DNA from 4 places in the Alkalihalobacillus sp. MEB130 genome. Region 3 is predicted to be linked to each of the others. Evidence: riboswitches for the same ligand, from Rfam matches in the RefSeq annotation. Region 3 holds a riboswitch; each other region holds the start of a gene.
What was found. A riboswitch is a leader RNA that binds a small molecule or an ion and turns the genes downstream of it on or off. The one in region 3 is predicted to bind S-adenosylmethionine.
Positions count from the first base shown of each region.

Region 1: it holds a riboswitch for S-adenosylmethionine, as region 3 does, so the genes downstream of both, metK (methionine adenosyltransferase) here and N0O92_RS15025 (homoserine dehydrogenase) in region 3, are expected to answer to the same signal.
Region 2: it holds a riboswitch for S-adenosylmethionine, as region 3 does, so the genes downstream of both, N0O92_RS13535 (peptide-methionine (S)-S-oxide reductase) here and N0O92_RS15025 (homoserine dehydrogenase) in region 3, are expected to answer to the same signal.
Region 4: it holds a riboswitch for S-adenosylmethionine, as region 3 does, so the genes downstream of both, N0O92_RS07850 (methionine ABC transporter ATP-binding protein) here and N0O92_RS15025 (homoserine dehydrogenase) in region 3, are expected to answer to the same signal.

Region 1 covers NZ_JAOANA010000003.1:10,557-13,698, reverse strand. Annotated here, with positions in the region: gene N0O92_RS03665 (hypothetical protein) at 1-82, opposite strand, end outside; gene N0O92_RS03660 (hypothetical protein) at 233-712, opposite strand; gene metK (methionine adenosyltransferase) at 771-1,976, opposite strand; SAM riboswitch class I at 2,139-2,252, opposite strand; gene N0O92_RS03650 (hypothetical protein) at 2,497-2,877, opposite strand; gene pckA (phosphoenolpyruvate carboxykinase (ATP)) at 3,106-3,142, shown strand, end outside.
Region 2 covers NZ_JAOANA010000012.1:105,696-108,837, reverse strand. Annotated here, with positions in the region: gene N0O92_RS13545 (endonuclease/exonuclease/phosphatase family protein) at 1-801, shown strand, start outside; gene N0O92_RS13540 (hypothetical protein) at 907-1,113, shown strand; SAM riboswitch class I at 1,348-1,463, shown strand; gene N0O92_RS13535 (peptide-methionine (S)-S-oxide reductase) at 1,554-1,934, shown strand; gene N0O92_RS13530 (hypothetical protein) at 2,057-2,266, shown strand; gene N0O92_RS13525 (hypothetical protein) at 2,349-2,558, opposite strand; gene ytxJ (bacillithiol system redox-active protein YtxJ) at 2,753-3,073, shown strand; gene N0O92_RS13515 (glutaredoxin family protein) at 3,070-3,142, shown strand, end outside.
Region 3 covers NZ_JAOANA010000014.1:100,781-103,922, forward strand. Annotated here, with positions in the region: gene N0O92_RS15020 (hypothetical protein) at 1-65, shown strand, start outside; gene N0O92_RS15025 (homoserine dehydrogenase) at 42-1,274, opposite strand; SAM riboswitch class I at 1,339-1,455, opposite strand; gene aspS (aspartate--tRNA ligase) at 1,522-3,142, opposite strand, start outside.
Region 4 covers NZ_JAOANA010000006.1:23,339-26,480, forward strand. Annotated here, with positions in the region: gene N0O92_RS07840 (DUF3021 domain-containing protein) at 1-245, shown strand, start outside; gene N0O92_RS07845 (hypothetical protein) at 641-943, shown strand; SAM riboswitch class I at 1,208-1,320, shown strand; gene N0O92_RS07850 (methionine ABC transporter ATP-binding protein) at 1,456-2,481, shown strand; gene N0O92_RS07855 (methionine ABC transporter permease) at 2,474-3,142, shown strand.

The sequences.
Region 1 (3,142 bases), on a different contig from region 3:
CTTTGGTGGTTCGTTTTGTTTCAGGAACCATAATCCCTTTTGCTTCCTGAACTTTGGTGGTTCGTTTTGTTTTGGGAACCATAATCCCTTTTGCTTCCTGAACTTTCGCAAGTCCTCTCGTTTTGGGAATCATAATCCCTTTTGCTTCCTAAAACTTTGGTGGTTCCTCTCGTTTCGGGAACCATAATCCCTTTTGCTTCCTGAACTTTCGCGGTTCCTCTCGTTTCGGGAATCATAATCCCTTTTGCTTCCTAAAACTTTGGTGGTTTCTCTCGTTTCGGGAATCATAATCCCTTTTGCTTCCTGAACTTTCGCGAGTCCTCTCTTTTCGGGAATCAACTTCCCTTTTGCTTCCTGAACTATCGCGGTTCCTCTCTTTTCGGGAACCATAATCCCTTTTGCTTCCAGAACTTTCGCGGTTCCTCTCTTTTCGGGAACCATAATCCCTTTTGCTTCCTGAACTTTCGTGGTTCCTCTCGTTTCGGGAACCATAATCCCTTTTGCTTCCTGAACTTTCGCAGTTCCTCTCTTTTCGGGAATCATAATCCCTTTTGCTTCCTGAAACTTTGGTGGTTCCTCTCGTTTCGGGAACCATAATCCCCTTTGCTTCCTGAACTATCGCGGGTCCTCTCTTTTCGGGAACCATAATCCCCTTTGCTTCCTGAACTTTGGCGATTCCACTTAATTTAAGAATCCCACCAACTACCATCATCAAAAACAAGCAAAAAAGAAAAAGATCGCCTCACAAGGAGTCGATCTCTAAGCATTTATTATATTCCTGCTTGCTCTTTCAAAGCAGCTACTTTATCTGTTTGTTCCCAAGGTAGTTCTACGTCTGTACGACCAAAATGTCCATATGCCGCTGTTTGCTTGTAGATCGGACGACGCAAATCAAGCATTTTAATAATTCCTGCTGGGCGAAGATCGAAGTTATTACGAACGAGCGTAACTAATGCTTCCTCTGACACTTTCCCTGTCCCAAATGTATCAATAGAAATGGAAACAGGTTGAGCCACTCCAATCGCATAAGCAAGTTGAACTTCACATTTATCAGCTAGACCAGCAGCAACGATATTTTTAGCAACATAACGAGCTGCATATGCTCCAGAACGATCTACTTTTGTTGCGTCTTTTCCGGAGAAAGCTCCTCCACCGTGACGCGCGTAACCACCGTATGTATCAACGATGATCTTACGTCCAGTTAAACCAGCGTCACCTTGAGGACCACCGATGACGAAACGTCCTGTTGGATTGATAAAGTATTTCGTTTCCTCATCAATTAATTCTTGTGGAACGACCGGGTTAATAACGTATTCTTTTAGGTTACGTTGAATTTGTTCAAGTGTAACTTCTGGATGATGTTGAGTAGAAATAACAATCGTATCAATACGTGCTGGTTTTCCATTTTCATCATATTCCACAGTTACTTGTGTTTTCCCATCCGGACGAAGGTAAGGAAGGATTTCATCTTTTCGAACTTCTGTTAAACGACGAGCGATTTTGTGGCTTAATGATATAGGAAGAGGCATTAATTCCTTCGTTTCATTGTTCGCATACCCAAACATTAACCCTTGATCTCCCGCACCAATTGCTTCAATTTCTTCATCTGTCATTTGACCTTCACGAGCTTCTAGTGCTTTATCTACACCTTGAGCAATATCAGCAGACTGCTCATCAATCGATGTTAGAACCGCGCATGTTTCATAATCAAAGCCGTACTTTGCTCGGGTATAGCCAATTCCTTTGATTGTTTCACGAACAATTTTGGGGATATCGACATATGTACTCGTTGTAATTTCACCCGCTACTAACACTAATCCAGTCGTAACGGATGTTTCGCAAGCGACACGTGCATTCGGATCATTTGTTAAAATCGCATCAAGGATCGCATCAGAAATTTGATCACAAATTTTGTCTGGATGCCCTTCTGTTACTGATTCTGACGTAAACAAACGTCTACTTCTTACTTCTGCCATTATTAATTTCCTCCTTTAAACACTGCTGTCCTTAGCATGTGTTTTTCTTTGAGACGGCACTCATGCCCCCACCGAATGGGAAATACCTACCTGTAAAGACGTATAAACGATAAAAAAACCCTTTCCAAAATAGAGGAAAAGGGTTGAGTGTTTACCTTTAGCCTCTTATCGTCCAAGACATCATGTCTTGCAGGTTAGCACCTTTTCACTCATGGCTTTAGAGTGTTGGTTGCTGGGCTTCTTCGGGCCTGTCCCTCCGCCTACTCAGGATAAGAGTATCCGTTCGACGCATATCATATCGCACATGCTTGTATACTGTCAACATATACGACCTATCTATAATTAGGGCAACACCTAGAAGAGCTACCTTTTCAACTTTTTTATTTGTTTTTATTGTGCTCCAATAAGCAAATACTATGCTAGCAAGAACATAACAATCAACCCCTATTTCATAAAAAGCAGCAAATCAGAAAAGGACACCGAAAAGGCACACGCCCCTCAGTGCCCGCATAGCCCCTTTCTAATAAGGAGTATCATCTCTTCTTTCTTGTCTATCTTGACGTTCTTCATTCTGCGTCAGTCGCTGTCGTCTATCTTCTTGTTCTCTTTCTATTTCCTGTTCTCTCCGAAATTCCTCTCTTAATTGCATTCGCATCAATTCATTTTCATTATCTCGAGGTTTCACTTGGCTATATACCCCACTTGCCGTTAAGCCAATTATTAGCGCCATAAGGACTTGCTCTCCCCACTCTCTTGGGATAAACCAAAGTATCCCCGCTATCCCAATTGCTAAAAGGGCACGGTACTGCTTTTCAACCCCAAATGCATTGCCAATCACCGTTACAAGTGCTGCTACGACTGCTGAAACCGTAGCCAGGTCCATCATGGAAACTTCTTGCAAGCAGAACGCCTCCTTTTTCTCTTTTACCTATATCCTATGCCGCCCAATTTTGTTTAGGAACCTTTTCAACTTGTCTATTCCATAAAAGAAAAGACACATTTTCAAGAAAATGTATCACAATTGAAAAAAATCATTAATAGTATAGACTATTAAAGTTAATGTGTTATACTAATAAACAAGTTTAGTAGTAAATGGTAATTAAAAACATATAGAAAGGGTTTTGCGACAATGAACACAATTAGTCTACAATCCGAATTAGCTAAAT
Region 2 (3,142 bases), on a different contig from region 3:
CATGCTTTCTTACAAATAGCACTCATTTTTATTTTTTGTGTACATTACTATCATCAATTGAATAAAGAGGAAACACTTATATCAGTACATAATAACAAGCTTTTTTTAGAAGAAGATTTTTTGATAGCGGTTACATCTTATAATATACAGTATGGGAAGGGACAAGATAATAGAGTAGATATTAATAGAACAATCGAAACCCTTCAATCTTTAGATTCGGATATTATCAGTTTACAAGAAGTTGAAAGGAATAGCTTGCGATCCAATTTCATTGACCAAGTGAATGTGATTGCGAAAGAACTTAACATGAACGCCTATTTTTCTCCTTCCTTAGCCTATCCTGGCCTTTACTATGGGAATGCTATCTTAACTACGTTTCCTATTATAAACGAACAAACACTCACATTTTCGAACCGTATAGAAACGAGAACAGCGATCTTTGTAGAGCTTCAAATATCGGACACTCATACCATTCATATCATCAACACCCATTTAGGACTAAACAGAGAAGAGCGCTCAAGAGCTATTGAAGAAATCAATAATAAAATAAAAACGATTGATGGGCCAATTGTTTTAACGGGAGATTTAAATTCCGTACCGAGTCAACAAGAATATCACATTTGGAATGACCGATTAATCAAAAGCAATAAAGGCATACCTTTTCAAACGTATTATAGTGAAGATTGGCAAATTGACTATATTTTCCATAGCTCTGATTTTGCCGTAGATGAAGTAAGTGTGGTTAAAAGTGATGCTTCAGATCACTTTCCAGTAACAGCAAGAATGCTATTATATCAGTGATTTCATTGTTTTACTTAATCTACTATTAAGATACTGGAACAAATTGTTAGTTATTGGTGGTAAACTAAAAGAAAACAAGATTGAACGTCTTTAGGAGGGACCTACTTGGAAACGAAGAAACCAAAATTATCGATGACGGGTGCAATTGTACTTTTAAGTTTTTGTATAGTGTATGCTTCCTTGAATATATCAAGTGCTATTAGAGAATCTTCTAGGAATCATGTAAACACTGGTTTCTATGATTATGAAATAGGCAGGTTTAATGATAATTTCGAAGAACTGATAAAAACACTACAAGAAAACACCGAATAGAAAAAGTTGGGTTTATGATCTCCTGCGAAGGTTTAGCAAGATGCTAATAATTTAGCGCATTGGGAAGAGAAAACAACGCCAAGAAAGTAAATGGCCCCTTAGATACCTCCATGATTTCATGTGTATTTTGTTGAAAAAATCGAATTTTTAAAAAAGTACTTGAATTTCAGATAAGGAATTGTTATTATTAATAACAATTACATGATTAAAAAAAATAATTAAATAGCGATAAACTTCTTATTCAGAGTGGTAGAGGGACCAGGCCCTATGACACCCGGCAACCATTAAGTCGATTTTAGACTTAAACGGTGCTAATTCCTGCAAAGGTTTTAACCTTTGAAAGATGAGAGGATGGATAAAATCATTTTAACCTCTCTTTTCATACAAAGAGAGGTTTTTTGATGAATAGAAGGCTTATCGCTCAAAGGAGCGAGCAAATTATGGAAAGAGCAGTGTTTGGAGCAAGTGAATTTTTTAGTAAAAAACCTTTTTATACAGTTATTCGTGGGATTGAAAATGTTCATGTTGGACAATTAAAAGGGGCAAACATAGATATTGTAGAGATTTGGTTTGATCCGTGGAAAGTATCTTATACAGAAATAGTAGATTTGTTTTTTGATTTACATGACCCAACAACAAGACAAGACCAATCACTAAAAAATCAATCATGTATTTTCTTCACCACTGTTACTCAATTAACAGCAGCTAAACAAAAGAAAAATGAAATAAAACAGATAATAAAAAAGGATGTCGTTACCGAGATTACTCCAATATGTGAACATCTGATTGACTTGAAACAGATGAAAGAAATTTCTTACTAATATTGGAGTCGGTTTGTTTTTTTATAATATTTTTCTACTTTATTCGACTTCTACATAGATTCGTTTTATAATAAGCTTACCTATATGTACTCTTTGTTGGTAATCTATTCTGGAGTTGGTAAATGGTGTCGGAACAAATTGACAAAGCTCATCTTAGAAATTACGTTCAACGGCTGATATGTAAAAAAAATGCTTTGTTTGAACAATTGAATAATGAGAAACTTATTGAGATAAAACAAATCAATCTAGGTGAAGTTAAAGGGATTGATTTAATCATAAAAGAGATGATAAAAGAGTTTGATCTGTCTGAAGATGATTTTGAGGGTCTATAGACTATTTAAAAGTACATACTGATCTATGTTAACAAGAAACCAAGGTGAGATTCACCTTGGTTCTTGTTTTTTACTGTTATGACTAATGTTGCTCTTGAGCAAGTTGCTGATTTCTGATTTTCCTTTTCTTTTTATAGCTACGATATTCAATTAAACAGATTGTGCCAAACAATATTGACGCAAGGATATGAATGAACATATTAGATTGCATGAAATTGTTAACTATTTGATAAATTGAGTACAAAGCTAATAACCCACTAAAAATGATTAAGAATGGTTGCGTTCGTTTCATGTTATCACCTATTTAGTATAAATTTATTTTTTGAGTAAGCGCTTTCCTTAATTTTACCTGAGATGAATAAAAAAGAAAAGCTTTTATCAAATAATTCTAATAAGAAAAAGAAACAATCGTTTTCATAGTCATTTCTTCCTGATTGTGGTAATGTAATTGAAAAGTATTCAACAATAGGATGGTGTTACTTTACGATGAAACAACTAACAAGCATTGAAGAGATGAATCAGTTTGTACAACAATCAGGAAAACACTTACTTTTTAAACATAGTACAACCTGTCCAATAAGCGCAAAAGCTCATGAAGAATTTCAGGCTTATGTGAAAGAGACAAACATATCGGCAGCCATTGTGTTAGTAATTGAAGATCGACCAATTTCTAATCAAATTGCAGAACAGTTTGGAATTAAGCACGAATCACCTCAAATTTTCTTACTTGAAGATGGAAAGGTTCGTTGGAATACGTCACATTGGAAAATAACAACACAAGCAATTAAGGAGGCAGTTGCTGAATGAGTAAACAAGTAATTGTCTATTCAACGGATGGCTGTGTCGAGTGTACCTATGTGAAAAAAATGCTAAAGG
Region 3 (3,142 bases):
AAGATGCCTACTCATTAGTTACAGCTTATAAAAAATTAAAATCAGAACGCCCCGAATTGCGCTGAATGCACCGTTTTTAAACGATTTCGGGTAGAAACATCACCAAAGATTGGATAAGTTACAAAAGGAGAAGCTTCCGTACCTTCCATAATCCAGCCTTCTCCTTCATGATGAGAAAACGTATCTACAATCGCAATCTCGTTTTGCTTTGCCCAATTTAGTGCTTCGTCTCTTTCAGAATGATCTAGGAAGATAAACATGTAAGTATACGTCTCTTCTACCTGCTTTTCTACAGAACCAAGCCCCCTCTTAGTATTGTAAGATCGTTCATGAAAGAGAAAATCTTCTACCATACTATTGGCGGTTGCTTCCTTTCCAGCTCCTGGGCCAATAAAAAGCAGTTTGTCAATCGAGCTCCCTTCAATGGCAATCCCATTTGTTACTCCCCTTACATTTGCTAATGGTTCGGTCTGTGTCAAAAAGGCAGGTGTTACTTGACCACTCACCTTCGACTCGGCTTTCCAAGCTTCCGCAATGAGTTTAATTTTAAAACCAAGGCGCTCTCCTACTTCCACATGCCAATCTTTTATCTCAGACACTCCTTTTCTTGGAAACTCATCAGCTACTGGCCATTTCCCAAAACATAATCGACTCAAAATCCGAATTTTATACCAAGCATCATATCCCTCCAGATCATCCGTAGGGTCAGCCTCAGCATATCCTAACTCCTGTGCTTCCAATAGAACATCAGCGAACCCACGATGCTTCTCAATCATCTCGGTTAACATATAATTTGTTGTTCCATTTAATATTCCTGAAATTCTAGAAATAGACGTAGTTGCAAGCGTTCCTTTCAAATTATTAATAATCGGTATGCCTCCAGCTACTGCCGCTTCATATCCATAATAAGTTGATTGTTTTTCCGCAATTTCCTCAAGCAATTGTCCTTTTTCAGCAATCAACTTCTTATTGGCACTAATAACTGGTACACCCTTGGATAACCATTCAGCTGTATATGTAAAGGCTGGCTCTACTCCTCCTATTGCTTCAAACACAATGTCGAACTGAGCTGCATTAGTAAATTCATCCCAATCAGTTGTAACAAAGGCATCTACATCTACTACTCTTTTTTTCTGCCTATCTTTTACCAAAATGGCTGCTACTTCAATATTCTTACCTAGTAACTGTTTTATTTCGTCTTTTGATTGAACCAATCGTTCATATACGCCACTGCCTACTGTTCCAAATCCTATTAAACCTAATTTTAATGACATCTTTGTCATCTCTCCTCTCCCAAATAAAAAAACCTCTCCTGATAAGGAAAGGTTTTTGTGCCTTCACTTATCTGTCAGAATAAATCATTATTCTGCTGAATGTAGCACCTTTTTTTGCATGGCTTGCAAAACGGTTGCCGGGCTTCGTTGGGTCAGTTCCCTCCACCACTCTGGATAAGTTTGAATTATCAAACGTTCATATTCTATTATCGTGATTATACGTTACGATCATTGTAGTGTCAATCTTTTATACGTTCACTTTTTCCGATTTCTTTCCAATAATGGATAAATTTAAATCGATTAATTGTTCCACGCTTACTTCTCCAGGTGCATTCGTCATTAGATCACTTGCACTAGCTGTTTTAGGGAAAGCAATCGTATCACGTAAATTCGTACGACCAGCTAATAACATAATTAAGCGGTCTAACCCTAATGCAATTCCTCCATGTGGTGGAGTTCCATATTCAAACGCTTCTAACAGGAAGCCAAATTGTTCACGTGCTTCTTCTTCAGAGAAACCAAGTGCCTTAAACATTTGCTCTTGAATATCACTTTGATAAATACGCTGTGATCCTCCACCAAGCTCATAGCCATTTAAGACCAGATCATATGCATTAGCACGCACACTAGCTGGATCTGTAGCAAGAAGAGCCATATCTTCTTTGACTGGGCTAGTGAACGGATGATGCAAGGCAACATAACGTTTCGCATCTTCATCGTATTCAACTAGTGGGAAATCCACGACCCACAGGAAATTAAACTGATTTTGATCAATTAGGTCAAATTGCTTTCCAAATCTTAAGCGAAGAGCACCAAGGCTATCAAACACAACCTGTTTCTTATCCGCACCGAAGAATAATAAGTCACCGACTTCAGCATCAAGAGCTTCTTTTAATGAAGTGGCAATGTCACCGTCGAAGAATTTAGCAATCGGTCCTTTAAGCCCTTCTTCTTCTACTTTTAACCAAGCTAAGCCTTTTGCACCGTATTGCTTAACAAAATCGGTTAGCGCGTCGATTTCTTTACGTGAAAGTTTATCGGCTCCTCCTTTTAAGTTTAATCCTTTTACAGTACCACCACTTGCAAGAGCACTTTGGAATACTTTAAACTCTGAGTCTTTCACCACATCAGACAATTCAATTAGCTCCATCCCAAAACGAAGGTCTGGCTTATCTGATCCAAAACGATTCATTGCTTCATCATAAGTTAAGCGAGGAAATGGCAACGAAACGTCTAGCCCTTTCACTTCTTTCATGACTTTCGCCATCATTTTTTCCGTCATAGCTAATAAGTCTTCTTTGTCCATAAATGATGTTTCAATATCGACTTGTGTAAATTCTGGCTGACGGTCTGCTCGCAAGTCCTCATCGCGGAAACAACGAACAATTTGATAATATCTTTCAAATCCAGACACCATTAATAATTGTTTAAATAACTGTGGTGACTGTGGCAAAGCGTAAAATTCTCCATGATGAACACGGCTTGGTACTAGATAATCACGTGCTCCTTCTGGTGTACTTTTTGTTAACATTGGAGTTTCGATCTCCATAAATGTTTCTTCATCTAAGAAGTCACGAATTAACTTTGTCGTACGGTGACGAAGCTTGAATGTTTCTTGCATATCTGGACGGCGAAGGTCCAAGTAACGATATTTTAAACGAACATCTTCAGATGCGTCTGTATCTGCTTCTATTTGAAATGGAAGTGATTTTGAAGCATTTAAGATGCTCAATTTATGAACATGAACTTCAATTGAACCAGTTGCCAGTTTATCATTTACTGTTTTCGGATCTCTCGCAACTACTTCCCCTTCTAGTTCAATCACATACTCATTTCTAACACGTTCTGCTACTGCTAGTGCTTCTTGA
Region 4 (3,142 bases), on a different contig from region 3:
TTGGGGTGGCATCTCTCCTTTTTGAGATCGAGAATTGGAGCCCTCTTAAGCAAACCACCATTCACTTTTTACTCTCAATATCACTTTGGTTAATGTTGGCTATTACGATTGGATGGTTGCCTCTCACCTTAATGGCTCTGTTAGTTAGTATTGCAACTTTCATTGCCGTTTATCTCATTTTCTGGTCTAGTTACTATTATTACTTTAAATGGCAAGAAAAAGAAATGAACGGTTCAGTGAAATAATGATTTGTATTCTAAACATAGAACTCTAGCTAATTCCAAGAGCCCACTTTCAATAATTGTGGATACGTTGTTAAAACAACTTCAAACGCTTAAATTTTAAATTAGAAGCGAACAGTTATGACACTGTTCGCTTCTGTATACGCTTATTTTAAGAATGTGGGTAACTTGTCAATAGTAAATCGTTGTCTCTTTTGTTAAACAGATTTTTAATAGTTCCTTGTATAGAGTATATAATGAAGAAATGGTAATATATTCTAAGGGGAAGACCATAGCTGTATGAAAAAGGGGGATTCACAATCGACTATATAATATTTGCGCTATTTACTATAACGGGCACTTGTTTATTAATTGGTACAACAAAGCAAGAAAAAAAATGGCTTGGAGGCATCGGTGGGGTGATGCTGGTTGTTTTTATCGGTGTGAGTCAACTAATAAAGCTACAATCAGGTTTTTTTGAAAGTCGAACGACAGAAACATCAGAGGCAGTAGGACAATGGGTAGTACCTTGCTTCGTCATTTTAGCAATCTATTTACTTGGGCTAATAAATTATCGATTGATTAAAGTAGCATTAAAGCAACAAAGCTGGGTCAAATGGGGAGTTATCGCACTGGATATTTTATTAAGTCTTATCTACTTATCCGCGGGGGCGTTTGCATTATTTATCGTTACGTTCACCTATTTTCCGTTTGCACCATAAAGGTGAGGGTAGACATGCGAACCTAGTTCTAAGCTTGATGTAATACGTGTCTGATGAAGTTCAAAAGATTAGACAGATGTTCTTCTTCACTGTTATAGTTTCAAACTCTTCAGCACCTAAATAAGAAAAGATACAAAGCTGATAATTTAATAATTTTGAATACTAAAACTATATTAATCTAATTTTGTTTGTTGACAATTATTTTTGAGTTATGCTATTATTCTCTCATTGCTACTACTAAAAAACAGCTAATTAAATAATAGACTCTTATCCAGAGTGGCGGAGGGACTGGCCCTACGATGCCCGGCAACCGTTGGATCATATTGATCTAAGAAGGTGCTAAATCCTGCAAAGTATGATGCTTTGAAAGATGAGAGAAGGGAATGTAAAAAACCTTTCTGCTCATCTAGCAGAAAGGTTTTTTACATTAAACGTCAACAACTATATATAATGTTGCAATAAAGTTGAGTATTCTTATAGGGTAAGTATGCTGTAGGGGGAAGGAGAAACGGATGATTTCATTAACAGGTATTAAAAAAGTATTTCAAACTAAAAATGGCCCAGTTACAGCCGTTGATGGAATTAACCTAACTATCAATGAAGGTGAAATCTATGGTGTTATTGGATATAGTGGTGCGGGAAAAAGTACATTAATACGTATGCTGAACATGTTAGAGAGGCCAAGTGAGGGTAACGTTGTGGTTGCCGGAAGAAATCTGTCAGAACTAAAACAACCAGAACTTCGTAAAGCTAGACAGGAAATCGGGATGATTTTTCAGCATTTTAATTTACTTTGGTCTCGAACTGTTAGGCAAAATATTGCGTTTCCACTTGAAATAGCCGGGGTGAAAAAGGCAGAACGAATAAAACGAGTGGATGAATTGATTAAGCTTGTTGGCTTAGAAGGGCGTGAAGAAAGTTATCCTTCTCAACTGAGTGGAGGACAAAAGCAGCGTGTTGGTATTGCACGTGCGTTAGCGAATAACCCAAAGGTTCTTCTCTGTGACGAAGCAACATCGGCATTGGATCCCAAAACAACCGATTCGATTTTGGACTTGCTTGTAGATATTAACAAACGTTTAGGGCTTACTATTATTTTAATTACGCACGAAATGCATGTTATTCGAAAAATTTGCGATCAAGTTGCGGTTATGGAAGCTGGAAAAATTGTTGAACAAGGACCTGTGATAGAAGTATTCCGTAAACCGAAAGAGAAGATGACGAAGGAATTTGTTAAGCAAATTACGGTGACGGATGAAACCGTCGATGCTGTTGAACATATGCTTGCTGATTATCCGAACGGGCATGTGGTGCAGATGACGTTTGTCGGAGAAGAAGCGGAACGTCCATTGATTACTCAGTTGATTAGACAGTTTGATATAGAGGTTAATATCATCCAAGGAAAACTGACAAAAATACAAGATGGTTCGTACGGGACCTTATTTGTTGCTTTAACAGGTGACAAAGATGAAATCACTAAAGCAATTACATTTATCCGCGAAAAAGAAGTGGAAGTAGAGGTGATTGCCCATGCTTGATCAATGGTTTGGAAGAGTAAAGTGGGATCGGTTATGGGACGCCACGCTAGAAACTCTCTATATGACAGGTATTTCTATCGCAGCTACTTTTGTTATTGGCTTAATTCTTGGACTTGTTCTGTATTTAACGAGCAAAGGTAACCTTTATGAAAACAGGTGGATTAATACGATATTCAGTTTAATTGTAAATGTGTTTCGCTCGATTCCATTCATTATCTTAATTGTTTTATTAATCCCATTTACACGTATGTTAGTTGGTTCGATGCTTGGCGCAAATGCCGCGTTACCAGCCTTAATCATTGGTGCGGCTCCTTTTTATGCTCGTATGGTCGAGATGGCGTTAAGAGAAATTGACAAAGGTGTGATTGAAGCTTCGCAAGCAATGGGAGCAACGAAATGGGATATTATTAAAAAAGTGCTTATTCCGGAATCGCTACCAGCACTCATTTCTGGCATAACCGTAACAGCTATATCGTTAGTAAGTTTTACGGCGATGGCCGGTGTAATTGGGGCAGGGGGGCTTGGACACTTTGCATACCTTGAAGGATTTCAACGAAACAATAGTCAAATTACATTAGTTGCAACAGTAGTCATTTTAATTATTGTCTTTCTCATTCAATGGATTGGTGACTACTTTACAAATAAAACAGATAAACGATAA